DNA from 4 places in the Halalkalibacter oceani genome. Region 4 is predicted to be linked to each of the others. Evidence: predicted binding sites of a transcription regulator. Region 4 holds the regulator's gene; each other region holds the start of a gene.
The links. Region 4 encodes LexA, which represses DNA repair genes until DNA is damaged. Its sites were predicted from a motif close to CGAACATATGTTCG; they were not measured.
Positions count from the first base shown of each region.

Region 1 (8,048 bases), on a different contig from region 4:
TGCTTGTCGCTGCATTCGGCGGCATGATCGGTGTTAATTTGTCGCGGGATTAAAGAAAAGAAAAACACAACAAGGGGCTGGGACAAAGGTTGTTTTTTTACCTTTTCCCAGCCCCTTAAGCTTAAGCAATGAGTGGAACCGCCACGATCTTGCTCATCGAGAATATACCCACTGTTACTCCATGCTCACTCTTTTTGTGTCTCAAGCTCTTAAATAGATCCAAAAAAAGAGTCGTCTCAAAGCCTACGCGTTGGGACAACTCTTTTTATGTATGCTCGTTAATCCGGATTGACAACTTCTCTTACGGCAGCGCGATCATACGTCAGCTTACGGTTATCATTAACAAGGATGACAATTGTGTCCTCGTCGATTGAATCGATAACACCGTGAAGTCCGCCGATCGTAATAATTTTATCGCCACGCTGTAATGAGTTGTGCATATCGCGAATGGCTCTTTGCTTCTTCTGCTGTGGCCTGATTAACAGGAAGTAGAAGATCGCAAACATTAAGATTAACGGAAGCAATGTTCCAAATAGCTCCATCTATTTTCCCCCCTTTCTTTACTCAAAGCATGCTAGAAATTTTTGGCATTGGGCTTATTAAAGCCATATTGTTCAAAAAACTCTTCTCTAAAGTCAAGAAGCCGATCTTGTCGTATCGCCTCTCTTACCTTTTCCATTAAGTTTAACAGGAAATAGAGATTATGATAAGACGTTAATCGAAAACCGAACGTTTCCTCACATTTAATTAGATGACGAATATAGGCTCTTGTGTAATTCCGGCACACGTGGCAATCGCAATTTTCATCCAGCGGACGAAAATCGCGGGCATATTTGGCGTTGCGCACGACAAGCCGTCCTTTGCTCGTCATTAGCGTTCCATTTCGGGCAATACGGGTCGGAAGCACACAGTCAAACATGTCAATCCCGCGGATCGCCCCGTCAATCAAGGAATCAGCAGAGCCTACTCCCATTAAATAACGCGGTTTGTCCTCTGGCAAATGAGGCGTCGTAAATTCAAGCACGCGATTCATGACATCCTTTGGCTCGCCGACCGATAATCCGCCGACAGCATAGCCCGGAAAATCAAGCGAAACTAAATCCTCCGCGCTCTGCTTGCGCAATTCTTCATACTCGCCTCCCTGGACGATGCCGAACAGCCCCTGATCCTGCGGGCGCCCGTGCGCTTCGAGACAGCGTTCAGCCCAACGGCTCGTCCGTTCGACCGACTTCTTCATATACTCATATTCTGCCGGATATGGCGGGCATTCATCAAAGGCCATCATAATGTCCGATCCGAGCGCATTTTGAATTTCCATCGCCTTTTCCGGGCTTAAAAAGAGCTTGTCCCCATTTAAATGATTGCGAAAGTGTACGCCTTCCTCTTCGATTTTGCGCAGGTCGCTTAAGCTGAAAACCTGAAAGCCGCCGGAATCGGTTAAAATCGGACGCTCCCAGTTCATGAACTTATGCAGGCCCCCTGCTTCTTTAATAATGTCATGGCCCGGTCTTAGCCATAGATGATACGTGTTGCTCAAAATAATTTGCGCGTTCATATCGTATAAATCTTCCGGACTCATCGTTTTTACCGTTGCCAGTGTACCGACCGGCATAAAAATCGGCGTTTCAAACGTCCCGTGAGGCGTATGAACCTTCCCGAGCCGGGCGCCGGACTGTTTACATGTTTTAATATGCTCATATGTTATCGCTGACATTTCCTTTTTCCTCCTTGAGCGTGTACGGGTCAACGAATCAGCATCGCATCTCCAAAGCTGAAGAAACGATAGCGTTCATTGACGGCATGCTGATAAGCCTTCATGATGTTCTCTTTTCCCGCAAACGCACTGACGAGCATCACGAGTGTCGACTTTGGCAAGTGAAAGTTCGTCACCATCGCATCAATCGCTTTGATCACATAGCCTGGATAGATAAAAATTGAGGTCCAGCCCGAGCATTCGCGAAACTCGCCGTGCTCCTGGATAATCGTCTCCAACGTCCGGACCGATGTTGTACCGACAGCAATAATTCGCTTGCCGTTTTCCCTCACACTCGTCAACAGCCGCGCTGTTCCTTCACTCATTTGATAAAACTCGGCATGCATTTGGTGCTCTTCGATCCGCTCTACGCTCACCGGGCGAAATGTCCCGAGACCGACATGCAGCGTTACAAAGGTCACATGGACCCCTTTTTGCTGAATTCGTTCAAGCAGTTCAGTTGTAAAATGAAGTCCGGCCGTCGGTGCAGCCGCTGATCCGCGATGCTTGGCGTAGACGGTCTGATAGCGCTCCTGATCAGCCAATGTTTCCTTAATATAAGGGGGAAGCGGCATTTCTCCCAATTCATCAAGAATTTCATGGAAGATGCCTTCATATTCCATTTGCAAAATCCGCCCGCCATGATCAGCTTCCCGGACACAGGTCGCGCGCAGCCGGCCATCGCCAAATTGAATAACCGTTCCTGCCTTGACGCGCTTCGCCGGTTTAATCAGCGTTTCCCACTGATCATTTTCCAGCTGCTTCAGCAACAGGACTTCAATTTGAGCGCCGGTATCTTCTTTCACTCCGAATAGTCTTGCCGGAAGAACCCTCGTATCGTTTAAGACGAGGCAGTCCCCTTCCTCCAATTCGTCGATCATATCGGAAAACGTTCCATCTTTAATTGCACCCGATTCCCGATCTAAGACAAGCAAACGAGACGCCGTTCGATCCTGAAGCGGCGTCTGGGCAATTAATTCCTCTGGTAAATTAAAATCAAAATCGTCTATTTTCATCGTCATGTCGTCACCTTTTCACATAACCGTTCCTGTCATATCCCTATCATCATACCGAAAGTGCTTCATCCATGCAAGAGATTAGCGAAAACGTCCAAACAAGAAAAAAATAAGCGACAGCACTACGCTAATAATCAGACAGGTCATAATCGGCATATATACGGTCATATTCTCGCGTTTAATAAAGATGTCACCTGGCAGGCGCCCAAGTGGCAGAAAGCGTCCAATAAAGAACCAGAGGACACCAATGATGATAAAAGCAATGCCGATAAGGATCAAGATCTTTGGAAATGAATTCACTGCTCTGGTCCCTCCAATTGAAAATGCTCATAGCATGCCGGGGTTACAACTCTTCCCCGCGGCGTTCGTTGGATAAAGCCAATCTGTAGCAAATACGGTTCATACACATCCTCGATCGTTTCCGGTTCTTCGCCGATCGTCGCAGAAATCGTCTCCAGACCTACAGGACCGCCGCGATAATTCTCAATCATCCCATACAATAATTTATGGTCAATATGATCCAGTCCTAAACGGTCGACCTGCAATTGCTGAAGCGCATCCACCGCCACGTCCAGTGAAACCGTCCCGTCTCCTTTAACCTGGGCAAAATCGCGCACGCGGCGGAGCAGGCGATTGGCAATCCGCGGCGTGCCTCTTGAGCGGCGTGCGACTTCAATCGCGGCCGCGTCTTCAATCGCGGTATCAAAGATCTCAGCCGTGCGCTTGACGATCAACGCCAGCTCAGCCTCTGTATAATATTCCAGCCTGGCGAGAACGCCAAAGCGGTCGCGCAACGGGGCCGATAGCATCCCTGCTCTTGTCGTCGCTCCGACCAGCGTAAACGGAGGCAGATCGAGACGTACGGAACGCGCGGTCGGTCCCTTGCCGATCACAATATCGATGCAAAAATCCTCCATCGCCGGATAAAGCACCTCTTCGACGACGCGGTTCAGCCTGTGGATTTCATCAATAAATAGCACATCTCCCGGTTCAAGAGCTGTCAAAATCGCCGCCAAATCACCGGGACGTTCAATCGCCGGCCCCGATGTCGTCCGCATCTGCACGCCCATTTCTGCAGCAATAATCCCGGAAAGCGTCGTTTTTCCGAGACCGGGCGGCCCATAAAGAAGAACATGATCGAGACATTCCTCTCTCATCTTCGCCGCTTCTATAAATACATCGAGATTTTTCTTTACTTTTTCCTGTCCGATGTATTGCGCAAGCTGCTGCGGACGAACGCGTTGCTCAATTGAATCATCCGCGCTCTGCATATCCGCCGATACCATCCGTTCTTCCATCCCTTGTCACCTCTTTCCCACATCCCGCATTCGCGCAATTCATTTACAGCATCAGCTGTAACGCTTTTTTAATATAGCCATCGGTCGTCAGCTCCTCTTCTTCCAAAAGAGGGCGAACTTTCTTCAGTTCCTTTTCGACATAGCCCAACGCCTGTAAAGCTTCAAGCGCTTCTTTCAACGCTGTATTTGCCGGCGTTTTCTCAACTGTTGTCGCCTTTTCCTGTTGCAGCAGATTCGGCACAAAGTCATCGAGCTTTCCTTTCAAGTCAAGAATGATCTGGCGGGCTGTTTTTTTGCCGACACCCGGAAATTTCACTAAAAAGGCTTCATCTTCTTCCTCAATCGCGTAGACGACATTCTCCGGCTGGCCGGACGCCAAAATGGCGAGCGCCCCCTTCGGCCCGATGCCCGAAACATTTAACAGCTTTTCAAACAGCATCCGCTCCTGCTTCGTACGGAAGCCGAACAGACGAATTAAGTCTTCCCTGACATGCTGGTATGTATAAATTTGCACCGTTTCTTCAAGCTTTTCCTGAAAAACAAACGGGTTCGGGCAATAAATCTGATAGCCTAAGCCATGATGGTCGACCACCACATATTGCAGCTCCACTTCCACTACTTTCCCTTTAACATATTCAATCACAGCCCGTTCTTCCTCTCTCTATGCGAACATTTATTTCTATTTTATCATAAGCCCCCCTTTCCGTCATTTCTCTTTCCAGCTGCAAAAAGCAAAAAAAGCAGCGCTGGATCCGCCCGGAAGGAATTTCCCTCACGATTCACGCTGCTTTGAAGAATCAATTCAATTTTGATATTGGCGAAAGGCTTCTAATACTTCTTCATAATGATGCCGATCTTTAACCGGAATCCCTTTTTCAAGCTCCGAATGCTGTTTGCTTTCGAGCTTGCTCGTATCCAGCTGAAAAAAGGAATGGATGATCTTTTGCTGATCGGGCTCTCCTTCGTAAATGGACAGAATCCCTTCTTCCGTTAAGCCAAAGTACCCGTTGATTTTCATTAGTGGCGAGATATCATTGACCGATTGCCGGAAAACCATTTCGTCTTCATTTTGGTCCACCAGAGTCCAGCCATCATATTGCGCCCAAAAATCCTCCATCGACCAAATCGTTTCTTCAATGATCTCTTCGCTTGTTTCTCCGTCCAAATATACTCTTTCCAACGTAATCTGTACGGTTTTTGGCTGCATGACCTCAACGGCCTCCGCCTCTTCCGCTTGAGGCTGTTTTCCACCAACAACGAGCGCACTGCAAATGAAAAGCGCGGCCAAAAGAAGACCGATTCCGACAATAACGGAAAGACTATGCTTTTGCGGGACCTTTTGGTGTTCCCTCATCTCCATCATCACCACCATATTTTATCCATATTTAAGCAACTACGCTAAGGATGCCCGAAAAAACCTTATTTGATTCAAAAGCCGCTGAAAAAGGATGTTTTTCCCTTTTTCAGCGGCTCATTGTCCGCCAGTTCGCTTAATGAATTCCCCCCGCCAACGCCAAAGCCCGTTGTGAGAGGATCTCTCACAACGGGCTTGGCAGCTGGTTTAAAGGCCCGGCGAAAGGGAAACCTTTTGGCCCCGGCCCCATTCCATTTATTAACGAGAGCGCTCAAACGGACGTTGAACGGCTCGTCCTAAATCATTTACCATATCGGTAAATGTTGCTGCGACTTCATCGAATGCTGTTCCTGTCCGCAAGCGGTCATCCATCGTCCGGATACGGTTAACATGATCTTCATCCGTCACAACGCGGACTTGCTTATTTTTTGCCATTTTTTGCACAGCTTGTTCTACTTGTTGTTGAACCTGGTTTGTATTTTGGTTCGTTTCAACCCCAACAACAATGTGGTTATCATCGACAATGACACGGCAGTCCTCGACTCCGTTTATGCGCTGCACACGATTGGCAACATGCTGCGCTGTTTTGCTGTCATAATCTTTATGATAGTTGACATTTTGTTGGGTATACTGGTTACGAGTCGCTCTGTTTGAACGGTGAATACCGCTTTGTTGGTTGGTAATCCGCCCATTTCCGACTCGATCACCGGTAAATTGCTGACGATAGGTGCGCGTTCTATCACGCAATAATCCATCTTCATCAACCATTCCAGGACGGTTATTCCCTGTCAGGCCGGTACGTCCCATGCCCGGAGTACGCTGGGTCGCTCCGAAGCCGTTACGGTTTCCATGCGTACGGTTTGTTTGAAAGTTATTTAAATGCGTACGCGTACGTTGTCGATCAAGCTGACCATAAGTACCGCCACCACGATAATCAGGTGTCATCATATCGGTGACAGGACCTTGTCCACGGTAACGTGAGTGGGTATAAGCACCGCTCATATCCTGTGACTCAAAGCCAGTTTGACGATAGTTATTCGCGCCCATTCCCTGCTGATTATCTGCACCACAAGCTGCTAATCCACCAACAAGCATTGTCGCTGCTGCAATTGACATCGCAATTTTTTTCATATTTGAATTCCCCCTTTCATCACTTAATGTGGCTGATTGGAGGCCTCTTTACACTGTTAGTTACTGGGCATTGTACCACCTGAATCCGACATAAAAAAGCGCGGGACAAAGGTCTTTTTCACCTTTTCCCCACGCTTACAGCAAAGCTTCTTTCGTAACGGCTTTACGAGGGACTGTTGAAGTGGTTGTTATTAGTCGTCGTAATCGTCCGTTTCCTGATAATTATTTATTTGCTCATTCCGTTCAAAATCTTTAACGGACATCATTTGCCCATTTGGTCCGTACATAATCGGTTCCACGGGACCGCATTGAACACAATCACTTCCCATTTGCACTGGCGGTATATAAGCAGGCAGCGTTTGTGGTGCCTGATACAATGGCCCATTTAAAGGTCCCATTGGCGCACAGCCATTACCGTAGCCCGTCATAAGCGGTCCGACTGGCTGAAAAAATGGAGAAGGCATGTCAAACGCCCCCTGCATCATTGGCAGCGGCTCCGGATGGTGAGCGTATTGCTCAAATTGCTGCGGCATCATTTGCGGTGACATCTGGTTCGGCTGGCTCTGCGGCATCATTTGCGGCGGCATTTGGTTCGGCTGGCTCTGCGGCATCATTTGCGGTGACATTTGATTCGGCTGGCTCTGCGGCATCATTTGTGGTGACATTTGGTTCGGCTGGCTTTGCGGCATCATTTGCGGTGACATTTGATTCGGCTGGCTTTGTGGCATCATTTGCGGCGGCATTTGATTCGGCTGGCTTTGCGCCATCATTTGCGGCGGCATTTGGTTCGGCTGGCTCTGTGGCATCATTTGCGGTGACATTTGATTCGGCTGGCTTTGTGGCATCATTTGCGGTGACATTTGATTCGGCTGGCTCTGCGGCATCATTTGCGGCGGCATCTGGTTCGGCTGGCTCTGTGGCATCATTTGCGGGGCCTGCTGGTTTGGCTGCCCATTTGCCGCTTGCGGAGCCTGATTTGCTTTTGGTGGCTTTGGTGCTTTTGGAATCGGCGACTGCATTGGCTTTGTTTGTGGCTGGTATAAGTGCACATCGTATTTCTGACTATGCTGAGGCATAGAAGGTTGTGATGTCGGTGCTTGTAAAATTGGCTGATTCATTTTCGACGGTGCCTTTGGCATCTCCGGCTTTGGCATCGGCTGATTCATTTTCGGCGGTGCTTTCGGCATCTCCGGCTTTGGCATCGGTTGATTCATTTTCGGCGGTGCTTTCGGCATCTCCGGCTTTGGCATCGGTTGATTCATTTTCGGCGGTGCTTTCGGCATCTCCGGCTTTGGCATTGGCTGATTCATTTTCGGCGGTGCTTTCGGCGCCTCCGGCTTTGGCTGCGGCGCCGGCTGCGGTGTTTCTTTGGCTGCAGGCGTGGTCGTCGTTGGTGGAGGCACAGGGCCTTCCTTCTGGTATAATTTCTGCTGTTCCTTCACTGGGGCATTAGCTGCCTGCTGAGATTCTTTTTTTACAGGTACGCTTCCTGTTGG
Region 1 is NZ_JBEPKD010000020.1:5,855-13,902, reverse strand. It holds gene ABMB67_RS17515 (TIGR04086 family membrane protein) at 1-53, shown strand, start outside; gene yajC (preprotein translocase subunit YajC) at 279-542, opposite strand; gene tgt (tRNA guanosine(34) transglycosylase Tgt) at 575-1,714, opposite strand; gene queA (tRNA preQ1(34) S-adenosylmethionine ribosyltransferase-isomerase QueA) at 1,744-2,769, opposite strand; gene ABMB67_RS17495 (DUF2905 domain-containing protein) at 2,851-3,069, opposite strand; gene ruvB (Holliday junction branch migration DNA helicase RuvB) at 3,066-4,067, opposite strand; gene ruvA (Holliday junction branch migration protein RuvA) at 4,111-4,710, opposite strand; gene ABMB67_RS17480 (BofC C-terminal domain-containing protein) at 4,870-5,421, opposite strand; gene ABMB67_RS17475 (YhcN/YlaJ family sporulation lipoprotein) at 5,680-6,552, opposite strand; gene safA (SafA/ExsA family spore coat assembly protein) at 6,744-8,048, opposite strand, start outside.
Region 1: a site for LexA is predicted at 4,734-4,747, ahead of ruvA (Holliday junction branch migration protein RuvA). Genes of this name have one in related genera too.

Region 2 (8,048 bases), on a different contig from region 4:
TCATAAGCGTTGTAAAAGGCGACGAAGATCACCATTGCAATGACCATGATGATTTTCGATGACATCCCGATGCCAAACCAGACAACGAATAAAGGGGCTAACGCGACACGCGGCAAGCTATACAGCGCCATCATGTATGGATATAACAATTTATCCATCCAGTTGCTTGAAGCAAGCGCAATTCCAAGAAGCGTCCCTAAAACCATCCCGATAATTAAACCGATCAACGCCTGCTGCAACGTAAAACCGACATGAAACCACAAATCACCAGAAATTGACAACGTGACGATCCGCTCAATGATCGCGGACGGCTTACTAATCCAAAAATCATTAAATAATGTTCCCGACGTCAATTCCCAAATAAGCAGAACGATCAGCCCGACAGCTACTCTTCCGCCCCAGACAAGCAGCGATTCACGATTAACTTGAAGCTTGTTCGCCGAAACACTCGCACGCTTTGCGGCCGTACTGATTTTCACTTTGCTTTCTTCCGTGCTCAGCATGTTATACACCTACTTCCTTTTTTGAATCAGCTAACGCTTCCCAAATCTCTTTTTGCAACCTCTGAAAACGAGGATCAAAGCGCGTTTCATAAAATGGTCGGGGCCGTTCAATATCAACCTCAAATTCAGCGCTTATCCTTCCCGGCCGATTTGACATCACAACAACTTTATCCGACAGCGCAATCGCTTCTTCAATGTCGTGAGTAATAAACAATACACTTTTGCCAACCTGCTCCCACATTCTTAAAAACTCTTCGCCGATGATCACCCTCGTTTGCGCATCAAGCGGACCAAATGGTTCATCCATCAAATAAAGTGATGGATCATAAGCAAAAGCGCGGGCAAGCGCGACACGCTTTTTCATCCCCCCGGACAATTGCTTCGGATAGAACTCTTCAAACCCTGTTAATCCAACCATGTTAATGTACTTTCTCGCAATCTCTTCCTGCTCCTCGCGTGATTTATTTTTCACAACAGACGGCAGCCTGACATTGTCGAGCACGCTCTTCCACGGAAGGAGCGCATCGTTTTGAAACACCATGCCAACCTCGTTCGGAATTCCTTCGATTACCTCGCCATCAAGCAATGCCCTCCCTTCCGCCGGCTTAATCAAACCTGATACAACTTTTAAAAGCGTCGATTTCCCACAGCCACTAGGACCAACCACCGCGACAAACTGACCATCCTCAATTGTTAAATCGACCTCTGTTAATGCAAGCGTGCTTCGTTCCTTGGAATGATACCTTACGGACAGATTTTGAATTTCGAGCTTTGGCTTTCTTTCAGTCATACGTTCTCCTTTCAGAAACTGATTTTGGCAATGTCATGGATCAACTGTTTTTTCTCAAGTGAGAATGAATTTTATCAAAATTAAGAATTTTCTTGTTTCTTGACATTTATGTTAGGCGAGAACTAACTTCCTTTCAATCATCTCGTAACCAAATCTTACACAGAATAATTAAAATATTTTTAAATCTTATAATAAAATTAGATTTTTCTTATTCACAAAAATAAATTTCTCACAAACGATAAAACTTCTTTACCTTTCTGCGCCAACTGGTTCATTTTTCCGCTAGTATAACGAACGTATATTCGCATATAATAAATAACAAAACCGCTGTGCGGTCTTGTTAGAAGCGGCGTGCGAAGCCGACTTCCTTTCTCGAACAACCTACTAAATTTGAACTTTAAAAAAAGAAAGGGTGATTAGATGAGTATCCTCCATGAAGAGCAGATTCAGCAGCTTGTCCACCAGTTCATCTTTTTGCCGCTGACCCGCACCGTTCTTGAGCGAGATCGACAAAAGATTGAGCAGGCCAGACTTAAAATCCCTTTCCCGTACATGCAAATGATCGATGCTGCGATTGCAAAAATTACGCTTGACCTGAGAAATCTACGAAGAGAAGCGAGAAGAAGCGGTCTTACCATATACAAAGAAGAACAAAGCTACCTTGTCGTATGGCGGGGATACCGCAGTGAGGTCCGTTACACCCCTGACGCCATGCGCCGGCACGTAACAGATATGATGAGTGATTATTTAAAGCGGACGCTCATTCAGAAATGAGCATACGACATGTTACCCAAGCAAACTTGCGCTGCCGATAATAAACAACAAAATGAGCAGGAGTAGTACATTTAGGATCACCGTCAGTAAGCTTCTAATGATGATCTTTTTCGCGTTAAAAAAGGGAGATCCTTCAATCCTGTCAATTCTAAAAACAAAGCTGCACTTATGAGAAAAAGGAGTATATTGAAGGGGTGTATATGAAAGGTGCTCACAAAATGACATCTCCTTTTTAAGGAACAAAATGACGAGCATCGGCGTACTAATTCCCTGATACTACGGCAAATGGCTCTTCCTCACCATTTCTAAATCCTATTACGTTTTCATACGCTTTGTTCAATTGAATTTTATATAGCCGCTGAAACTTGACCGGCTTGTCTGAATCAAGCGCCGCTCCTTCCGTACGATATAACACATTCAACGTATCTCCATCCTCTTCAACAGAAAAGTCGGTATAAGAAACAGGCTGTACACCGACCTCTACTGCTGCTTCGTTTAAATAAACATAAATCGCATTCTGTCGGTCAAAATACAAATGGGCGCCATTTTTCTCTTGAACCGTCTGGATAAACGATGCCACATCCTGATTTGCTTCTTCTTTCTCCACTTCAATAAAAGAAATCGCTTTATGGAAAGGTGTGAAACTTTCCTGATTTCCTATAAACAAAACGGAGACCACTATAACAAGCCCCCATAGAAGTTTCTTCATTTTCATTTGCCCCATGCCCGCAGCACCTTCCTCTTCCAGCTAGTATCACGTAAATTATCATATCATGACAATAATGAAAGTGTAATCAGCAATAAAAAAACGACGAAAGCAGGCGCTAATCCCCATCTATTTCCTGCTTTCTAAAAACAGACAAGCAGGAAGATACCCTCTCCCTGCTTGCGTTCATTTGGTTAGACGTTACCTGACAGCCACGCCTTCCTCTTCTTTCTTGAAAAATGTCTTCATCGCGTGGTACACATCGCCTTTTTCCTTGAGGATGTGGTAGCGGAAGCGCGGGTCGTCGATGTTTTTGTAGGCGCTCATAAGGGTTGAATGGCGGCTGTACTGATTGACCTCGCCGTAGCCAAACATGCTTGATACTTCCATCAGCTTTTCAACGAGCTTCAGACAGCGGGCGTTGTCGGAGGTCAGGTTGTCGCCGTCGGAGAAGTGAAACGGGTAGATGTTGTAGCGTGCCGGGTCATATTCGGCTTCGATTCGTTCGAGCGCTTTGCGGTAGGCCGAGGAGCAAATCGTCCCGCCGCTTTCTCCTTTTGAGAAGAAATCTTCCTCTGAGACGACTTTCGCTTCAGTATGATGGGCAATGAATTCAATGTCGACGGTTTCGTACTTCGTCCGTAAGAAGCGTGTCATCCAGAAAAAGAAGCTGCGAGCCATATACTTTTCCCAGCGTCCCATCGAGCCGCTCGTATCCATCATCGCCAGCACGACAGCCTTTGATTCGGGGCGGATGATTTCATTCCATGTCTTAAAGCGAAGATCATCATTTTGAATCGGAATAAGGCCGGGGCGTCCTTCCAGCGCATTTCGTTTAATCGCCGATAAAATCGTCCGGCGCTTGTCGATGTTGCCCATCAGCCCTTTTTTGCGGATATCATTAAACGAAATATCCTCAATCACGATTTCGTCTTCTTCCTTCTTTTGCAAGTTTGGCAGTTCGAGCTGACGGAAGAGGATTTCTTCGAGCTCCATAATCGATACTTCAGCTTCAAAATAATCCTCACCCGCCTGGTCGCCGGCTCCTTGACCTTTGCCTGGACCTTGCTGCTTCGCATTCGGATCGCGGGCGACGACATCTCCAACCTTGCTTTCTCCTTCTCCCTGACCAACATGTTTATTTTTATCATAGTTATAGCGGATTTTGTATTCATCGAGGGAACGAATTGGAATACGAATGACGTCACGTCCGTTTGACATGACGATGCTCTCCTCACTGACAAGGTCGGGCAGGTTTTTCTTAATCGCTTCCTGGACCTTTTCCTGGTGGCGGCGCTGGTCCTGATATCCCTTTCGATGCAGACTCCAGTTTTCTTGTGACACAACAAATTGGCGCTGGTCCTTGCTTGTCATGTACTTTCCCTCCTCTTTTCTTGCTTTTTCCGTCACATCCCTATAAAAAGAATGATCATGCAACTGACCATGTTATAAATGATTCACTCTTTTGAGCCGGTTGAATATAATGGTCTCGAGCCATATCTAAAATGACTTACTCTATCCTATGCAGACAGGTCAGAGAGTTGCTAATAAATTCTGACAAATAGAGGGAAAATAAGCGGACAAGCATGGAGAACTCACCATCTCTCCTTTAGCTAAAAGATAAAAAAGAGCTTGAGACAAAACTAGCTTTGGACCTACTGGCAATGGCTTCACACGCCACAAGCCCGTTGTGAGAAACCCACTCACAACGGGCTTTAAAAGATCGTGGCGGTTCCGCTCATTGCTTAGAGAGGCTGGGTGGATATTATTCCACGACACCAGCTTCCGTCAAAGGCCAGAAACGCAAGTCAACCTTGCCGACAATCTGGTCAATCGGAACCGGTCCGATACGGCGGCTGTCAAGGCTGTTAGGCCGATTGTCGCCAAGAACAAAAACATGACCTGGAGGAATTTCCTCAGGGAAAGCGAAGTCATTTGTGTAAAAGCCAAACTCATATTCCTGCTTTTTCTGTTCAAGAAATGGTTCTTCTACCGGTTGATTATTAATATAGAGCACATCTTCTTTCACCGCTACTGTATCCCCCGGCAAGCCAATGACGCGTTTAATATAGTCCTCTGATTCTGTCGCATGGAAGACAATCAGATCAAAGCGGGACGGTTCTGTAAAACCGTAGCCGATTTTATTAATAATAAACCGCTCTCCGTCATAGACATTTGGCATCATCGATTCACCTTGTACTTCATAACTCGTAAACAAAAAAGTCCGCACGATTACGGCAAGAATGACAGCAATCATAATTGCTTTTGTCCACTCAAGCCACTCATTTTTCTTCGTCTCCACGGTAGCTCCTCCGACCTTTTTTCTTATTAACTTAACACTGTTTTCGGACAAGCTCAAGTCCCAGAGGCATAAACAAAAGTTAGCTTTCCCTTTTGTCTGTGCTCAAAGCAGTGTGCAGGGTCGTTTCAAGGTCTTTGCTCTCCATAAGGGTGAGGCATGCTACACGCGTGGCCGCTGCCTTTCCTTTTAAAAAAGGCTCCTCCTGCCAGAGAATGTACCGGCGGGAGAAGCCTTGCTTGTTTTACCGATTTAACAGGCTGCCTACATAGCGGAGCAGTTCATTGGCCGAGACGGAATTATAGCCGTGTTCGTCAATAAGACGGGCAATGACTTCATTAATCTTTTTAAGCTGGGATTCGTCCGGTGTTTTTGTTGATGTTGTAATTTTGACGATGTCTTTCAGGTCGGCAAACAGCTTTTTCTGAATCGCTTCGCGCAGACGCTCATGCGAGTTGTAATCAAATCGTTTCCCTTTGCGGGCGTAGGCGGAAATTCGAATTAAGATTTCTTCACGGAACGCCTTCTTCGCGTTTTCTGAAATGCCGATTTGCTCCTCGATCGAGCGCATCAGTTTTTCATCAGGTGTCATTTCCTCGCCGGTTAATGGATCACGTAGCTTATTTTTATTGCAATAGGCTTCTACGTTGTCTAAATAGTTATCCATCAGCGTTTTCGCCGATTCATCATACGAATAAACAAAGGCCTTCTGCACTTCTTTTTTAGCGATTGTATCATATTCCTTGCGCGCGATTGAGATAAAGTCCAAATAGCGTTCACGATCTTCCTTGGAAATCGACGCATGCTGGTTCAGTCCCTCTTTAATCGAACGCAGAACATCAAGTGCGTTAATCGACGTGAGCTGCTTGCGCACGATCGCCGATGAGATCCGGTTAATGACGTAGCGCGGATCGATTCCGCTCATTCCTTCATCCGGATATTCCTGCTTTAACTCCTCCAGGTCCTGCGAATTATAGCCTTCCACACTTTCTCCGTCATAAAGACGCATCTTCTTCAGCAGATCGACGCCCTGCTTTTTTGGCTCCTGCAGCCGGGTCAATATCGTGAAGATCGCCGCTACTTTTAAGGCGTGCGGAGCGATATGGACGTGAGACAGATCACTTTCGGCTATCATTTTCTTGTAAATTTTCTCTTCTTCGCTAACCTTTAAATTGTAAGGAATTTTCATGACGATAATGCGTGAATGGAGCGCTTCATTTTTTTTGTTTGAAATAAAGGAGCGATACTCCGACTCATTCGTATGAGCGACAATCAACTCATCGGCACTGATCAAGGCGAAGCGTCCCGCCTTAAAATTTCCCTCCTGTGTAAGCGAAAGCAAATGCCAAAGGAATTTCTCATCACATTTGAGCATCTCCTGAAATTCCATCATCCCCCGGTTCGCTTTGTTCAGCTCGCCGTCAAAACGATACGCTCGCGGGTCAGACTCAGAGCCGTATTCCGCGATTGTGGAAAAGTCAATACTCCCGGTTAAATCAGCAATGTCCTGCGATTTCGGATCGGACGGGCTGAACGTCCCGATCCCGGTTCGCTTATCTTCCGAAAAGAAAATCCGCTCGACGAGCACATCCTCAATCCGGCCGCCATACTCTTCTTCCAGCCTCATCATGTTCAGCGGTGACAGATTTCCTTCAATTTTAACCCCGTATTCTTCATAGAAATCCTGGCGAAGATGATTCGGAATCAGATGGAGGGGATCCTCATGCATCGGACAGCCTTTGATTGCGTAAACGGCGCCTCTCTCCGTCTTGGAATATTGTTCAAGCCCGCGCTTGAGCATCGTGACGAGCGTTGACTTCCCCCCACTGACCGGGCCCATCAGCAGCAAAATACGTTTTCGGACATCGAGACGCTTTGCCGCGGAATGGAAATATTCCTCAACCAGCTTCTCAATCGACTCCTCTACTCCGTAAAGCTGTTCACTAAAGAAGGCATATTTCTTTCTGCCATTTTCCTCCTCGACACCAGCATCCTTAATCATATGATAAACACGGGAGTGAGCGGTTTGGGCAATCCATGGCTTCTCTTTTAGAAGATCTAAATAATCAGCAAAGGTTCCTTCCCATTTCAAACGTTCTTCTTCTTCTCTAAAGTCCTCAATCTTTTTTAAAATACTCATGTGGCGAATACCTCCATCCTCGTGTTCAAGAGCGAGATTACTACACTTTATGCGCCAACTAAGGCGAACATGCATCTCAATTCCATTTCACTCCTGCCAGGCCTCTTGACCCGAACGGAACGGTTGCCTCAGCCGGAAGATTTTTCCCACTGTTTCTCCTGATTTGGTGTACAATGAGAGCGAGAACGATGAAGTGAGTGTGAGGATATGCTAAAACATGCTACAGGCTGGATGATGACGACCGGATTTCTGTTCATCTTTATCTTTTTCCTGGCCGAAGTCACCGCAGAGGTCGAAGAAGTTCAATCTCTTTCCAGTGCGCTTGAGCAGCACATTAATATAGAAGACGTTACGCTCTCCTCCAACAGCGCAATGTATGACCGTAACGGGGAATTGATTTCGGATATTTACCGCGATGAAAATCGAATATACCTTACGTATGAGGAAATCCCTTCCTTAATCGTACAAGCCTTTATCGCCACTGAGGATCAGCGTTTCTTTGAGCATAACGGGTATGACTCCATCGCGATTGCCCGCGCGATTGTATCCAATGCCAGACAGCAGGGGATCGAAGAAGGAGCAAGCACCGTGACCCAACAGCTGGCCCGTAATCTTTTTTTGTCACATGATCAAACCTATAATCGCAAAATGAGCGAAATTCTCTATGCACGTGAGCTGGAGAAACGCTATACGAAGGAAGAGATCATCGAGCTTTACCTGAATACGGTTTATTTCCACAACGGCGTCTACGGGATTGAGGCGGCTTCCACGTTTTATTTCAGTAAGCCAAGCCGCGAGCTCTCCCTCGCCGAGGTCGCTTTTTTGAGCGCCGTACC
Region 2 is NZ_JBEPKD010000006.1:63,630-71,677, reverse strand. It holds gene ABMB67_RS09105 (ABC transporter permease) at 1-503, opposite strand, end outside; gene ABMB67_RS09100 (ABC transporter ATP-binding protein) at 505-1,293, opposite strand; gene ABMB67_RS09095 (YhjD family protein) at 1,714-2,067, shown strand; gene ABMB67_RS09090 (hypothetical protein) at 2,330-2,776, opposite strand; gene yhbH (sporulation protein YhbH) at 2,975-4,147, opposite strand; gene lepB (signal peptidase I) at 4,539-5,075, opposite strand; gene ABMB67_RS09075 (PrkA family serine protein kinase) at 5,317-7,212, opposite strand; gene ABMB67_RS09070 (transglycosylase domain-containing protein) at 7,420-8,048, shown strand, end outside.
Region 2: a site for LexA is predicted at 1,585-1,598, ahead of ABMB67_RS09095 (YhjD family protein). Genes of this name have one in related genera too.

Region 3 (8,048 bases), on a different contig from region 4:
CCCGGAACGGCAAGCTTTACGCTATTTACCGGTGTCAGCTTTGCCAGCTCAATTTCACTTTGATCGGACGGCAGACTTGCCGCTGTTTGATTTACTTGCCCAACATTTTGCTGATCAACAAGATGGACGACAAATTCACCAACAGCTTCTATGTTTCTTGCTGTATCCTTCTGCTTCCCTGCCATCCGCTGAATCGCCAATGAAATCCGCGGCGGGCTTGATGAGACAACATTAAAGAAACTAAACGGCGCCCCATTGACCGTCCCCTTCGGCGATCGTGTCGTCACAAAGGCGATCGGCCGCGGAACAACACCGCCTGTTAACAGCTTATAATTGTCTTTCTCACTATTTCCTGCTGGATCAATTGAAAGCAAAACGATCAGTCCTTTCGAAAAATGAAATCTACCTGCCTCACGTTAAATGGTAGCACAGTTTGTTCGATTTTCTCCCGGTCGGGCTCATACTGGGCAGGCAGCATTAATTTCTCGCCCATCGTCTCGAAAGACTCGTCATGGGCAAAGCCCGGCGGATCAGTGGCCATTTCAAATAAAATGCCGCCATACTCCTTGAAATAAATCGCGTTGAAATAATGACGGTCCCGTACCGGCGTGACCCGATATCCGGCGCGTTCCAGCTGCTTCTTCCACTCAAACTGATCCTCGTCATTAACGGCCCTCCAGGCAATATGGTGGACCATCCCTACTCCGATTTGTCCCACAGGGGCGACGCTCTTTCTCAGATCAATGATATTGCCAATTTCAGCAGTTGAGCGGAAACGAATGAATTCTCCCTCTTCAGCTGCTTTTTCCAGTCCCATCTCACACTCAAGCAATTCGGCTGTCCGCTCCGGCTGCTTCGACAATAACGTCGCGCCGGCAAATCCTTTAATCGCGACCTCCGGAGTGACGTCGCCAAACTGCCACGTATTGCTCGCACCTCCTTCTCTTTCCACTAATTCTAATTGAAGTCCATGCGGGTCTTCAAACTGTAAATACAGTTCGCCAAAGCGTACCACTTTAGAAAAAGCAATGTTGAACGCCTCAAGTCTCTTTTCCCAAAATGCGAGCGCGCCCTGCGGCACGGCAAACGCCGTGACACCAACCTGTCCCGCGCCAATTTTTCCTCGACGGGCATTCGGCCACGGAAAAAAGGTCATAATCGTTCCCGGATTCCCACCTTCATCGCCAAAGTACAAATGATACGTCGCCGGATCATCGAAGTTCACTGTTTTCTTTACTAAACGCAGCGCTAACACGCCCGCATAAAAATCAACATTTTCTTGTGGATGGCCGACAATCGCCGTGATGTGATGAATCCCTTTTGTTTTTTTCGGCATACCTGCTCACTCCAATTTCAATTTATGATTTTGCTATATGTAACTCACGAATTCACTGACCGGCTTACGGTAGCCGCGGGGTCTGCGGCTTTCTGTTTTTTCTTTTCCTATTGTAACCAGCATGACTACCTCGTATTGATCGTCAATGTTCAGTACGTCTTTCACTTGCTTGGGGTCAAAGCCAATCATCGGACATGTATCCCAGCCTTTTTCCTTCGCCGCCAGCATGAACAGCATTGCGGATAACGAGGCATTGCGGATCGCTTCATCCCGCAAGAACGTTGTTCCTCTCGTTTCATAAAACGAAACTGTATCCTGAACCATATGCTCGTATTCCTGCTTGCTGACAATGCCTAGCAGCTTCAAGCCTTCGTAAATTTCCGACGCCTGACGGAACGCCTGCTTATCACCAAGAACAGCAATCACAGCAGAGGAACTGATCACTTTATGTTGCCCATACGCCGCCTGTTGCAGCCTCTCTTTCGTCGTCGGATCAATCACGGCGACATAATTTGTATGCTGAAGATTAAACGCGGAAGGTGCCAGCTTCACTCCATCAAAAATCGCGTCCAATTCCTGCCTTGTAATCGGATGCCCCGGCAAAAAATTACCCGCAGAACGTCTTTCCTTGACCAACTGAAGAAAATCTGTCATTTTTCCCCTCATCCTTTCATCTGCCTCATCTGCCTCATCTGCAATTTATAACAAATTAATATATTATCAATTCGAGATATATAGCTTTAAAAATGCTTTTTAGTTGGAATGCTCTAAACTCCTCTTTATCTCGAATTCGAGATAAGTATATAACAGATAGATTTCTGCTGTCAACTTTTTTATTCCTCTAAAGGGGGATTGCTCAGGGGCGAGGGCTAAACACCCTTTTGCCCCTGTCCTTAACGGTTAAGCAAGCTCTCAATCAATAAATAGATGACCCCTCCGCTCCTTAAGAGAATGCCAATCAGCTTTAAGGTCTGCTGTTGGGAGAATCGTTTATGCTCACGCTCGCTCAGGTCATTTTTTACCAGGTCATACAGCAACCGTTGAGGAAGCTCCTGCCGAGTACTGCTTTCCTTGACCCTTGCTACCTCCTGCTTCAACTCCCTGTTTAATCGCTTCTGCTCCTGTCTGTCTTGTTCAAGGAACCTCAGGCGAGATTCATGAACACGGATGACCTTTTTCAGCTTCTCTCTTTCTTTTTTCTCCAGCGAGGTTGGCGTCCTGCCTCGCAGCAGCAACGGACAAACCTGCCGATCCAAAAGCCAAAGACAGCTGCGGCAATACTCAATGGATCGTTTCTGCTTCTTCATCATTACTCCTCCTTTTAAAAATAAAAGAGGACACCATGTGATGAATGCTTCACCACATGATGTCCTCCAGTGTACTGGTAGAACAAATGATAGAAATAAATCTGCTTTATTTAAAAGTCTTCCCCTTCATCAAACTTGACTCTTTTCACCTTGCCTTGATAGGTTACAACCTTCGTTTCCCCGTGATCCGGAAGCACGGTCATCCGCGCGCGTCCCTCTGAAACAACAATTACGAACGGCTTGTCCTGCTCCTCAACATTGATCAGCAGCTGGCCGCCAGACAATGAATCCGTTTCAACCGGTTTCAGCCTCATTTTCTTCCCTCCCATGCTTATTTTCACTGAAATTAACCTGGTGTTAACAATAAGTATAGTTAACGTCCAGTTAACTGTCAATCAGAAATTTCCTGTAATGCTAAACGAATCCCTTTTCACGCTGAAAATTATCCTTTTCCCTGATTCCCTTTACGTTAACAGTAAGTTAATTTATAATAAGAATGAGATTATTGAGTGAGAGGAAGAATCCAGATGATTCCGCAGAGGTTAAAAGCATTGCGTAAAAGCAAACAGCTGACCCAAGAGCAATTAGGAAAGGAAATCAACGTCACAAAAGTATCTGTGTCTGGCTACGAAAATGGCAACAGAACTCCCGACACGGCGACCTTGCAGCGAATTGCCGACTTTTTTGCAGTCTCGGTCGATTACTTGCTTGGCCGCACCGACAAGCCGACAAGTATTCTGACTCCGGCCTCAAGCCAGGAAAATTTATTTTTTTTGGATGAGGAGAGCATTACACCAGAAGAAGCTGAAGAGCTGAAAAAGCATCTCGAATTTTTACGCTATAAGGCAAAAGAAGTGAATAGAGAAGAAATGGAATAAGCGTTTACCTACAGAGAGCGTGTGACAAATGAGTCTTAGCCTAAAGGCTAGTAAGCCAGAACGCAGCCACTCTTTTTCTATGAGTAGCTGCCCGTTCTCTTTTTTTATTTACAACACGAACATATGTTTGTATAATTGGCACAAGAGGTGACGTTGATGAACTACTATCCAACGCCGTTAGAAAGCTGGATCTCCAAGCTCTATCTCTCGCTTGGTGTTAATGAACCGGCTGATATTGAGGTGAAAAGGCTGGCCCGCTTTTTCCGTGTCTTTCTTTACTATAAAGAGGTAAAAACGATGTCCTATGAATTAGGCCGGTTTCGCTCGATTACGATCGATTCCCGTCTGTCCGCCCCGGAGCAGCATGAGGCGTTTTTTCATGAGCTATGCCATCTGATTCGCCATGCCGGCTGGCAGGCGGGGATGATGCCGGCAGCCTTCCAGGAGCTGCAGGAATTTGATTCTCGCAATTTCACCCGCTATGCGGCGATTCCTTATCATATGCTGCCGGCATTTGATCTGCGTGATCCTGATATTATCGTCAATCTCGCTGACACGTTTCGCGTAACCCGAAAGCTGGCACAGGATCGGCTGGAGCGGATCAGCTACAGCTCAGTTGCAAGAATTAGAGAGAGGGGCCCGGAGTTTGACTATCTTGACTAGCACACCTTTCTCCAAACGATTGAGTACCTTTAGAATTCCACAATCGCCGCCCCCCAGATGAGTCCTGCACCGAACGACAGCATTGCCAGCCTGTCTCCGCGTTTGATCCGGCCGTCTTTCACCGCGGTATCAAGCGCAATCGGAATCGTCGCGGAGCAGCTGTTGCCGTAGCGGCTTACTGTGTTAATCACTTTTTCCATCGGGATGGCGGCCTGGCGGGCGACAGCTTCCATAATCCTCAAATTAGCCTGGTGCGGGATAACCCAGTCGATTTCCTCCTTGCTTAGTCCAGTGGTAGTAAGGCTTTCAATCAGCGCGCTGCTCATCGATTTCACTGCTAATTTAAAAATTTTCTGCCCGTCCATCACCATTTTATTTTTATGCTCTGCTGAAGCTGGCCGCCTGCTTCCTCCGCCGGGAACATATAAAGATTGAAAGTGCCGGCCGTCTGAATGAAGAACGGTCGCCACGATCCCTTGCCGCTCCTCCGCTCTCGAAAGAACGACCGCCCCCGCCCCGTCGCCAAACAGAATCGCGGTTGATTTATCGGTATAGTCGGTAAGCCTTGTCAGCGTATCGGCGCCGATCACGAGCACATGCTTATGCGCACCGGTTTTAATATATTGCTCTGCGATTTGCAGCGCCGAAAGAAAACCGACGCATGTGTTATGAAGATCGAGCGCCGGAATCGGTCTGCAGCCGAGACGATGTTGAAGTTGACAGGAGAGAGGAGGCAGGATGTGATCGGGCGTTTCCGTCGCTGCCAAAATCAAATCAATCTCCTCAGGTAAAAGTGAGGCATCTTGAAGTGCCCGCAAAGCAGCGGCGTAGGCGAAGTCAGATGTCGCTTCATCCTCTGCGGCCACCCTTCGTTCTTCAATTCCGGTACGGCTCACGATCCACTCTTCTTCCACGTCGAGCATCTCCGCCAGCTGACGACTGGAGAGCTTTCCTTCAGGTACACAGGAGCCAACACCGCTTATTTTTGCCGGATACATGACGCGCCCCCTCCTTCTCTGCTTATTTAACCTGAGCTTTGCGTAACGCTTTTGTCATCTGCACAAGCTGGGTACCTAATCCCTCGATTCTGTCCTGGACATCCTTGTCGATCACCTCATTATGCTCATTAAAATGATCGCGATGAGCATACACGAATTCCGGTGCGACATAGCCTTTAAAATAGCTGATAATCGGCTTCATCTGGTTTTCAACGACTAAAAAATGCTGATACGTTCCCCCTGTCGCCACAAGTCCGACGACTTTTTCGCGCAGAGCGGTAACAGGCAATAAATCAAATAAATTTTTTAACACTCCTGTTAAGGAAGCTTGAAAAATCGGCGTGGCGATCAAGCAGCTGTCGGCAGACTCGACCGTTTTAATGACATGCTGTGTATTGCCGTTATAATGCGCAACGGGGCGCCCGTCACAAAACTCAAGTTCGTATTGACGCAAATCAATCAGCTCAATCTCAATTGTCGGATCAGCTGCTTTCGCCGCTTTCAATATTTGTTCAACGAGGACGGCTGGTTTTGCTCCGATCACCGTTCCTGAAATCCCTACTATTTTCATCATACACCGGCTTTCTCTGTAATTTTTGTTACAAGTCGTTCATATAAATGTGGTTTTAATCGTCTTAAAAAGGGCCGCCCGCCCGCTTTTCTGAGCTTTTCCACCGTAAAGGTTTCCGTCATTGTTTTCATATCCCCCGCGCTTTGCTCAACCTGACTGTGCAAAAACAGGACAGTTTCTTTTAAGCCAGGAGGCGTGCTGACAGCGAGGATACTATCATTTTCATAGGCCCATATTTTATACATCCAGCTTTCTGCCTGACTTTTCCCACCTGCCGACAGCGCAATCAGATCCGCTCCCTGCTTCGCGAGCACGCGGTATGATTCCGGCAAATCGCCATCGTGATCCGTTAACAGCCCGACTCTGGCGAACGGCAGCTCAACAGTTTGAAAAGCTCCCTTCACCCTTTGCACCGCTTTCTCTGGATGAACCTCGTCGTACGAAGCGACCACGCCTTGCGGGCCAAATAAATAGCATGTTTTTCTGTCTGTCTTGATTGTCACGACAAGATAAAGCTCGTAACAAGCTGTTATTTCCGCGAAAGCCGCAATGGTCGACGAACGATCTTCAGCCTGCACTTCTGAGACGACGACTAACCGGTGCTTCGATGTGAACGCGTTAGACTGTATGTGCCTATGCAGGTGCGCCTGAATCGCGCCGCCATCCGTCAGCCTGACTGTCATGACATCAAACGCCTCTTTAACGGCCACTGCTCTTGTTTCCCCTTCCTTCCACAAGTATGGATGGAGCAGAAGATCGTGGTATGCTCCGACCTCCCTCTTCTGCAAGTACGTCTCTCTCCGGCTTCTGTCCACTTGCCACTTGCCATACACGATGCCATCCCCCGCTACGAGCTGATCAAGCACCTCTCCCAGCGGACTGATAATTGCCGTTCCCCCGGTAAATTGCGCTCCTTTTTCTGTTCCCCAGCGGTTCGACGCCAGCCATAGCACACCATTTTCCTTTGCACGCAAGCGCCATGTTTTACTTGGCGGTTTATTGCCCGCTCCTACCCAATTCGTCGGAAAGGCAACGATATCGGCTCCCTTTAACGCGGTAAGCCGTGCCGGTTCAAAATACATCGCATCCATGCAGATCAGCATCGCGATATTGCCAATTGGCGTCGGGAAAACAGGGATATCTTCATTGCCTTCACGGGCCCACTTTGGATCGGCCGCAAACAGATGCGTTTTCCGATAGCGACCGATGACTCCGTCAGGACCAATTAAAACAGCTGTATTATAATAACAATCTGTCTCCTCATCCTTTTCCGGCAATCCGATGACGAGATAGCAGTCGTATTGTGCCGTTATCGCTGACAGAATCGTTGTCGTCTCACCCGGCACCGTTTCGGTAAAGGGAGCAATCTCCGCCCGGCTCTCCCAAATATAGCCGCTCGTTGCCATTTCCGGGAACACAATCAGCCGGGCGCCCTGCTCCGCCGCTTGAATGGCGAAGCGGATAATCTCGCTCCTGTTCCGCTCGACTTCGTTCCACCTTGGCTCAAACTGGACTGCCGCCACTTTTATTATTCTGTCATTCATTTCGTTTCCACCACCAAATTGTTCTCTCTGAAATCCCAGAAAACCGAGCTTTCTTCGTCTGCTGTGACGATCACATATGCTTCATTTGTCAGCTTGCCAACGACGTTTGCCTGAATCCCTTCCCATTCAAACGCCCGGATAACCTCGCTCTCTTTCGATGGGTCAACCGCCAATACAAATCCATAACCAGGGTACATTTGCAGCCATCTTTCCCACTCAATCCCGGGAGGCTTCGGAATCTTGCCGAGATTGACTTCCGCCCCGCACCGCCCGTTTTCAGCAAGCATCACGATCGTTCCGAGAACACCCGCGTTGCTGATATCCCTTGCAGCATGCGCCAGACCGGAACTGGCCAAAGCCGGTAAAACATTGAATTTCCGCTGCAGTTCCTCAGCTGACAAAAAGCTTGTGCTGTTCCATTGAAGGTAGTCTTTGTACGGCTTTCCGACAAGATCGAGCGCGACGATTAAGGAGTGCCCTGCTTGCCCTTTTGTCGCATCAAGTACTTTATCCGCTCTGCCGATAATGGCTGTCGCCACCCCCTCTGTTTCATGAGGGAAAAAATGCCCGCCGACCATCGGAACAGCCAGTTTCCGGCACCCCTCGGCCATCCCTTCGGCAATTAAAGAAGAAAGCTGCTCATCCGGCGCGCTCAGCATATTGACAAGCGCGAGCGGCTTCCCACCCATCGCGTATATGTCACTTGCGCTGACAAGGACCGCGCAAAAACCGGCCCAATACGGCTCCTGCT
Region 3 is NZ_JBEPKD010000018.1:20,748-28,795, reverse strand. It holds gene ABMB67_RS16840 (flavin reductase family protein) at 1-374, opposite strand, end outside; gene ABMB67_RS16835 (ring-cleaving dioxygenase) at 380-1,336, opposite strand; gene ABMB67_RS16830 (nitroreductase family protein) at 1,370-1,990, opposite strand; gene ABMB67_RS16825 (hypothetical protein) at 2,230-2,643, opposite strand; gene ABMB67_RS16820 (XtrA/YqaO family protein) at 2,754-2,957, opposite strand; gene ABMB67_RS16815 (helix-turn-helix domain-containing protein) at 3,171-3,521, shown strand; gene ABMB67_RS16810 (ImmA/IrrE family metallo-endopeptidase) at 3,678-4,184, shown strand; gene ABMB67_RS16805 (beta-ketoacyl-ACP synthase III) at 4,214-5,182, opposite strand; gene ABMB67_RS16800 (NADPH-dependent FMN reductase) at 5,205-5,756, opposite strand; gene ABMB67_RS16795 (nitrilase-related carbon-nitrogen hydrolase) at 5,753-7,297, opposite strand; gene ABMB67_RS16790 (AIR synthase related protein) at 7,294-8,048, opposite strand, start outside.
Region 3: a site for LexA is predicted at 3,638-3,651, ahead of ABMB67_RS16810 (ImmA/IrrE family metallo-endopeptidase). Genes of this name have one in related genera too.

Region 4 (8,048 bases):
TTGCAACAAGGGTTCTCGTTTTGAGCCGCTTGCGAATCAAGGCTACATTAGAACGGATGTCCTCGACAAAAGCATCCCTTGGGCCACGGAGAGAGACTTCGGTCGTTGATTCTTCCGGTGTTCTGACTGGAGGGTTGACCGTATCGCTTAAAAAGCACCTGTGTCCGATAAAAAAAGCGGTATAGCCACTGTACACTTTATCCAGTAACGTTTCCTCTGCTTCTTTTTTTCGCTTTTTCCCATCAAGATTGAGTCGTATCGAGCAGCGGACAGATTCAATTCCGCGGACTCCATTATCTGCATAAGCGTGCTGAAACTCCTGCAAATTTTCATTAATCATTTTCTTATCAATGAGACCATTGCAAAACAAGACAAGCACGCTGTTACGCTCTTCCCCTTTAACGAGAACATGCTCTTCCATCGTAATATCCGCTGACTGCTGAAAAAGGTTTTTTAAAAAGTCTTTCATTTCCTGGTCATGTTTCATTCTCCTTCATCCTTTTTCTTGAGAATTTAATGAATAATGCGATACATCCTGTTAACAAACAGCCGAACGCCGCTCCGATAAAGTAATAAAGATGAAGAAATGAGAGAAACGTTTCATTCGAAATAGGCAGTAAAATAAGAATAATAAACATAAGACAGATGCAGAGCTGGACGAGTATCCGTTTTTTTTTCTCTTTAATCGAAAGCAGCTGTGTTATGAGATAAAGAACGAGGGCAACCCGAAGTAAATTACCGGCCGACCATTGATAAATCGCCAGGAAGTCGACATGGTTGAAATAATCGCCGATTCTTAGCAGCCGCCATTGAAAAAATGAAGGATATCGAATATTCTTCGCTTCATGGACGCCGAAAATCGCGATGCTTCCAATTAGTGGACCGGCTGTTAATCCAGCCAGAAAGGTATTCATCAAAACGAGGTGCAAAAATTTAATTTTCCGCCTTATTTCGTGCTGCAAGAAGATAAACAAAAAGATTTCCACGCCAGAGCCGATCACATAAACTGCACCATGAAACACATCCTGCCAGTTATTCTCAACAAGGATCGGGGTAATCAGATCATAGTTCTTATCCGTCATCGTTCCAATTGAGACGAACACCCCCAATAAAATGACGAATGGCAGGATCATACCGGCGCAAATCGCGAGAACATTCAGGTGATTGTATGCAATAAAGAAAGACGGCAAGAGAAACCCAATCGCAAGAACGAGCGCGGGCGTATTGAATAAATAGGTTTCCGATGTCCAGTTGATCGTTTCTTCAATGCTTGTCCAGCCTGTTACAAATAAATAAACGAGTAAGAAAAAAGCAATGAGCCGGCTGGTCGCTTTGCCCACGTTCGCCGAGAGCCATTCCAAACACGATTTTTCCTGAAAACGCTGGATCACATAAACGAGTAAAATGGAAAACAGCAGCATGAACAAATAACCCGCAATCACGCTGAGCCAGGAGTCCCGGCCAGCCGAACCAATTAATAAAGGGGTTAAAATAACATGATTACTAAAGCCCGTACTTAAGAGAAAAATACTAAACAATTGGGTAATCGTAATTTTCCTTCTCATCATCCACTCTATTCCTGTCCCGTATTTTGTTTGTAGTGTTAGATTTTTTGGACTTTTTATACAGGAATTGAACGCAATCAGAAGCGAGGCTACTATGATCGGCGAGCGACTGAACAAGGGAAAATCATGCTTTTCAGCAACAAAAAAACCACCTTTCCCTGCTCAAGGTAGCAGAAAAAAGTGGTTTGATGAAAGAGTAAGCAAGCGGCGCAAACAGCTTGTCCGTTCGTACAGACCCTGTTTGAAGCCGTTGCGAATAAAGCTTATTTCGATTGCTGCTTCTGCATCGCTTTCATCATTTGATTGATTTTCTTTTGGGATGGATTCTGACCCATCTGCATCATCATGACACGGAGCATTTGCTCGTTAATCGGCGGATTCTTTTTCAAATAAGACATCATCGTCTTACGTGCAATAAAGAAGCCGAGCGCAATTCCAGCCACGACAGCCAGTGTATAACCAAGAATATGAATCCACATAAGTACCAACGTCCTCCTTCGTGCTATTAAACCGATTGGACACCGCCAATCAACCTAATCCATTATATCGTAATGATAAACGATTTAAAAGCACTTAAGGAAAATATCGCTAACGAGTCTGCTTATCCATGAGACTGTGATAATGGAAATTGCTGTTTGATTGGCCGCAGCCAGCCAAAGCGCTGTTCATTAAGCGAAAGGGCAAAGAAAGTCGGTTCGCATTTCCGCAGCACTTCAAAAAACATCGTCTCCGCCTCGGTGCTTTCCTCGCCATCCGAGGTCAAATAGAGCGCCCGTCGTTCAATCATCAATTCTGCCTTCGCGCCCCGGCTGAACAAATCGAGAAAGTAGCGGTTTTTATGCTGAATGTAACCCCGCTCATAACTAAACGCTTCATTTAATTTTTGCTGCAACAGTAAGGCCGGAATGGGTTTCGTAATATATTCAATTTGTTTACTCAACAGCTCACGCTTTTCTCCCCTAGCCTGCTCATGCTCTTTAAACAAATGAAATAATTTTGCCTCTTGTCCGTAATACTGACGAGCAACACTTTCTTCAAATATGAATAATTCATAATGTCTCATCATGGACACCCTTTCCTCAAACTGATTTCTATTAGTATACAGAAAGGTGACAAAATTCCTTGTCTAATCAAGAGCGAATTTCCCCACTAGTTTTGTCGAAAAAAGAGTGCCAAAAGGGGGATTTCCCCTTTGACACTCCTCCTAGCGGCAAGTCAGTCTCGCCGCTGCGATATTTTCCATCACAGACGCTGTGATGCTAACATACTCCTGCTGTTACTTTTGTAACAAGGCCTTTACCTTGGCGACAACATTATCGACAGTAAATCCATACTCTGCAATAATCTTCTCTCCCGGCGCCGACGCTCCAAATTGATCAATCGCCAGTACATCGCCGGCCGAGCCGACATATTTGGCCCATCCTAAGGAAGAACCCATCTCAAGTCCAAGTCGGACGCTGATGCTCGGAGGAAGAACTTCATCCTTATACTCCTGAGACTGTGCTTCAAAACGATCCCAGCTCGGCATGCTGACAACATTGGCATGAATGCCTTCCTTTTCAAGCGCAGATTGTGCTTCAACAGCAAGCGGCACTTCGGAACCAGTCGCGAGCAGCAGAACATCCGCTTGCCCATTTGCCTTCGAGACGACATATGCGCCCTTTTTCACGCCTTCATACGCACGCTCGGAAGTGCCCTCGATCGTCGTCAAGTTTTGACGCGTCAAGACGAGAGCCGTTGGTGTATCCTTGCTTTCGAGCGCAAGCTTCCAGGCCGCAACCGCTTCGTTGCTGTCACCAGGGCGGATGACAGAAAGGCCCGGCATCGCCCGAAGAGAAGCGAGCTGTTCAACCGGCTCGTGAGTCGGGCCGTCCTCTCCGACCGCAATACTGTCATGCGTGAAGACATAAATGACCGGAAGCTTCATTAACGCCGCGAGACGGATCGCCGGACGCAAGTAATCAGAAAAGACAAAGAACGTAGCGCCGAATACTTTCAGCCCGCCATGAAGCGCCATTCCGTTTACCGCTGCCCCCATCGCAAACTCACGTACACCGAACCAGATGTTTCGGCCTTCGTAATGATCACGGCTGAAGTCACCAAGACCTTTCATCATCGTTTTATTGGAAGAAGCAAGGTCAGCTGAGCCACCGAAAAGCTGAGGCACAGTCGCCGCAAAAGCATTCAACGCTTCGCCGGAAGATGAACGTGTCGCTACTTTGGAGCCAGTCTCATAAACCGGGGCATTCGCATCCCAGCCTTCTGGAAGCTCTCCTTGCAACGCCAGTTCAAATTGGGCAGCGAGCTCAGGATAAGCCTGCTTGTACTTCGCAAACAGCTCGTTCCACTCTTGTTCCTTTTGCCCGCCTTGTTCTTTTATAGCAGCAAAATGTTCACGTACTTCATCCGGAACATGGAAATCCTGTTCAAATACCCACTTGTAGGCTGATTTCGTCAAGCCTACCTCTTCTTTACCGAGCGGTGCCCCGTGAGAAGCCGATTTCCCCGATTTATTTGGTGAACCGAAGCCAATCACCGTCTTTACTTCAATTAGCGTCGGACGTTCATCTTGTTTCGCCGCCTCAAGCGCCTGATTGATTTCTGCCAGGTCATTACCGTCCTCGACACGAATCACTTGCCAGCCATACGCTTTATAGCGATCTTCTACGTTTTCGGAGAAAGAAATGTGCAACTCTCCATCGAGAGAAATATCGTTTGAATCATACAAAACAATTAAGCGGCCCAGCTTTAAATGACCGGCAAGCGAAGCGGCTTCAGCCGAAACGCCTTCCATTAAATCACCGTCACCGCAAATTGAATATGTATAATGGTCAACGATTTGAAAATCATCTTTATTATATGTACTTGCTAAATGACGTTCAGCCATCGCCATTCCGACCGCCATCGCGATCCCTTGTCCAAGCGGACCTGTCGTTGCTTCCACACCTGGCGTATGACCATACTCCGGATGTCCAGGAGTTTTGCTTCCCCATTGACGGAACTGCTTTAAATCCTCAAGCGAAAGATCATAGCCCGCAAGATGAAGCAAGCTGTACAGCAGCATTGAACCGTGTCCTGCTGATAACACAAAGCGGTCACGGTTTGCCCAGTTCGGGTTCGCCGGATTGTGGTTCATCCATTTTGTCCATAAACTATAGGCCATCGGCGCCGCTCCCATCGGCATACCGGGATGTCCTGAATTCGCCTTTTCAATACTATCAATCGACAGTGTTCGAATCGTATTAATCGCTAACGCATCAACTTTATTTCCCATCTTAACAACCATCCTTTCCAATAGGTGAAAACGAGCATTTCGCCTTTTATCATATACTTTCTCCCGTGTTTTCACAAGTGTTCTCTGAAGATTCGCTTTATGTTAGAATGCTCTGTTTCATAAAAGAAAAACTGCGCAGCGATTCTTTAGAGAGAAAGACCTGCAAGAAAAAAGCGACAGCTCATTTAATGAGGTCGCTTATTTTGATTTTCTTTGCTTAATTTAAGGGCATCAGGCGTGACGTCATTTCCATTGCCATCCACAACCGTCACGTTGTGAAGCTGCTGTTTAAATGACTGCCTGAACGTCTGGATATATTCATTTCGAAGCGTCTGCTGCTCCTGCGCTTCGGATTTCGTTAGCCCGGATGTTTTCGCCCGTTTGGCCAATTCATTAATTCTTGCAATTTTTTCTTTTGATAGCATCGCTAAAGCCACCTCCATGTTCTTCTAACTTTACAGGAAGACAGCCCGTCTTTCAACAGAAGCCGCTCGGCCTACTGCTGCTGTTCCCGCACATAATCCTGGTAGCGGCGATGAACGGTCGCCTTCGAGATGTCGTAGCCCAGCCCCCTTAATGTGGCGGCGATATCATGAAAGGTCAGCTCGAGCTTTCTGAGACGGATAATCTCTTCAATCGGCGCTTCCTTCTTCTGGCGCCCGCCTGCATGCGTCCGCTTCAGATTCTGTTCCGGCCGATAGCCATTTTTGATCGCTGTTTTCATTCCTCTTTTGATTTTGCTATTTTGCAGCTTGCGCTGGTATTCCTCCACGATCGCTACAATTTCCAATACCATTTCATCCGCTTCAGACAGAAACAGCTCTCCTTGATCGCGGATCGATAACACCGTCACGTTCAGCTTACGGAGCTGGTGAAGCAGGGCGATCTTCGCATTTCCCCTGCCAAGTCTCGTATCATCCTGAATCAGCAGCGTGTCCGCTTTACCTTCCTGAAAAAGATCAAGGACAGCGAGCATTCCTTCCCGGTCGACTTCATAGCCGCTTGCCGTCTCTCTGATCTGCTCCACGACTTTCAGCTGCTTCTTTTCTGCCAACTGCAAAAGCTCCGTCAGCTGACGCCGTAATGAAGATTCCTGTTGCGCTTTTTCCGTACTGACGCGGCAATAAATTATCGCTGCTCCCATTCGTTTTCGTCACTCTCCGGCTCCATCTCTTCATTTGAATAAACAAACAGCCAATTGTCCTTCTCCATCGCTTGATTGAGTTGCAGTGGATGCGCCGGGCCGGCAAACAGGTCTTCCTCCAGCTGTTCGGCGTCATAGCCGACCTGTTGGTCTCCCCGATCGCTTGTTAAAAGAGCTGTATACATAAATACTAATGCGACAATCGCCAGTATGACAATAAATAATTCCTGTCCAGTAAGTCGTTTAATCATTTCGCTTCACCTCAAATAAGAATATCTGTTCGCTTTTATAATAATAAGAACAAGCGTTTGTGTCAATAGTTTTTTTAGAACTAACGTTTGCATTACATATGTTCGCATGGTACAATTTAGCTAAACAGGAAAGCGAATTGGGGTGACATGATGTCAAAGCTATCAAAGAGACAGCTTGAAATACTGGAATACATTAAAGACGAGGTAAGGAAAAAGGGATATCCGCCCTCTGTAAGAGAAATTGGAGAAGCCGTCGGTCTCGCTTCCAGTTCCACGGTACACGGTCACTTGTCCCGCCTTGAAAAGAAAGGCTACATCCGCCGGGACCCGACCAAGCCGAGAGCGATTGAGATTCTTCATTTGGATCATGAGGTTCAAGCTGTTAAGGAGCAAAAGACGACGTATGTTCCGATCATCGGAAAGGTCACTGCGGGGAATCCAATTACCGCGGTTGAAAATATTGAAGATTACCTGCCTCTGCCTGATCATCTCGGTTCACATGAGAATACATATGTTCTTGTGATTCAAGGGGACAGTATGATTGAAGCCGGAATTTTCGATGGAGATATGGTCATTGTCCGCCAGCAGCAATCGGCTGACAACGGGGATATTATCGTTGCGATGACAGAAGAAAACGAAGCCACCGTGAAGCGTTTCTTCCGCGAGAAGGATTACATTCGCCTTCAGCCGGAAAACTCAACAATGGCCCCGATTTTATTAAAGGATTGTACGGTTCTGGGAAAAGTGATCGGCGTTTTTCGGACGATTCACTAAGCAAACCCATATATTGCTGAAGCGCTTTGTTCTCATTAGAACGAGCGTTTTTTATTCTCGCTTTGAAAAAAAGAAGGAAACCCTTCCTCTCTGTACTTTGCCGAATGAACGAGCCATTTTAAAAATTCGACTTCCTTTTGGGTAAGCTTTCGGCCCAGCTGCTGCTCCAGCATCTTTTCCATTTCTTCTACTTTTTTGGCCAGCTTCAACTTCCTTCCTCCTTTTCTCATCTAAACTTTTTCAGCTCGCTGAAACGATTTTTCTTTAAAACAAATGAGGATATGACCAAGGTTTCCCTTTGACATATCCTGTATCCAGTATGTAAAAAGGTGAAGCGATCCTATCTATTATAAGGCTGGTGCTACTAAACACTTTTCAGCTCTCTTACTTTCAGTTCATTTTTTAACGTTTCAATGAAATCATGCTCTAACCCACACTTGATCGCTTCGGCTAATGCTTCCTGCAACTTATCATCAGTCAGCTTTTCAAGACTTTTGTTGTAGCACGTTATGTACATGTCGTTCATCCTTCCCTTATTTATTACTGATAAATACCCACTATCTTCATTCTTAAAACGTAATTTTTTCCTAATTCCACTCATGAAAGCAGTGCTTTGTATAGGATGACAGCCTGAGTCAAACAATAATAAAGGCAGCGGCATCTTGTTGACTTTTAGGAGGGCAAAGTATGAATGAACAGCAACAGCTTTATGCAGAAATTTACCGGACAAAAGAAAAACTTCTCGAGTTAAATTCAAATTACTGGGACTTATACTCTGACTTTTCTACCTGGTACTTCTGGGTTAATTTACTGACGATCCTATTACCTCTCTTTTATTTGTATAAAAAGCTTGATCGGACAAGGTTTTTTGAAATATCATTTTATGGCTATACCGCCCATGTTCTCTGGTCAAATATTGATCAAATGCTTTCGATGTATAACCTGATTGATCATCCTCACCGCTTAACGTATGTCCTGCCGTCCGGAATCACGATCACTGCAGTGCTCTTTCCGGTAACATTCATGTTGTTGTATCAATA
Region 4 is NZ_JBEPKD010000001.1:20,112-28,159, reverse strand. It holds gene ABMB67_RS00150 (spore germination protein) at 1-487, opposite strand, end outside; gene ABMB67_RS00145 (GerAB/ArcD/ProY family transporter) at 477-1,568, opposite strand; gene ABMB67_RS00140 (YneF family protein) at 1,829-2,044, opposite strand; gene sirA (sporulation inhibitor of replication protein SirA) at 2,167-2,631, opposite strand; gene tkt (transketolase) at 2,842-4,839, opposite strand; gene ABMB67_RS00125 (DUF896 domain-containing protein) at 5,025-5,264, opposite strand; gene ABMB67_RS00120 (YneB family resolvase-like protein) at 5,336-5,983, opposite strand; gene ABMB67_RS00115 (hypothetical protein) at 5,968-6,234, opposite strand; gene lexA (transcriptional repressor LexA) at 6,385-7,008, shown strand; gene ABMB67_RS00105 (hypothetical protein) at 7,044-7,217, opposite strand; gene sda (sporulation histidine kinase inhibitor Sda) at 7,373-7,525, opposite strand; gene ABMB67_RS00095 (hypothetical protein) at 7,696-8,048, shown strand, end outside.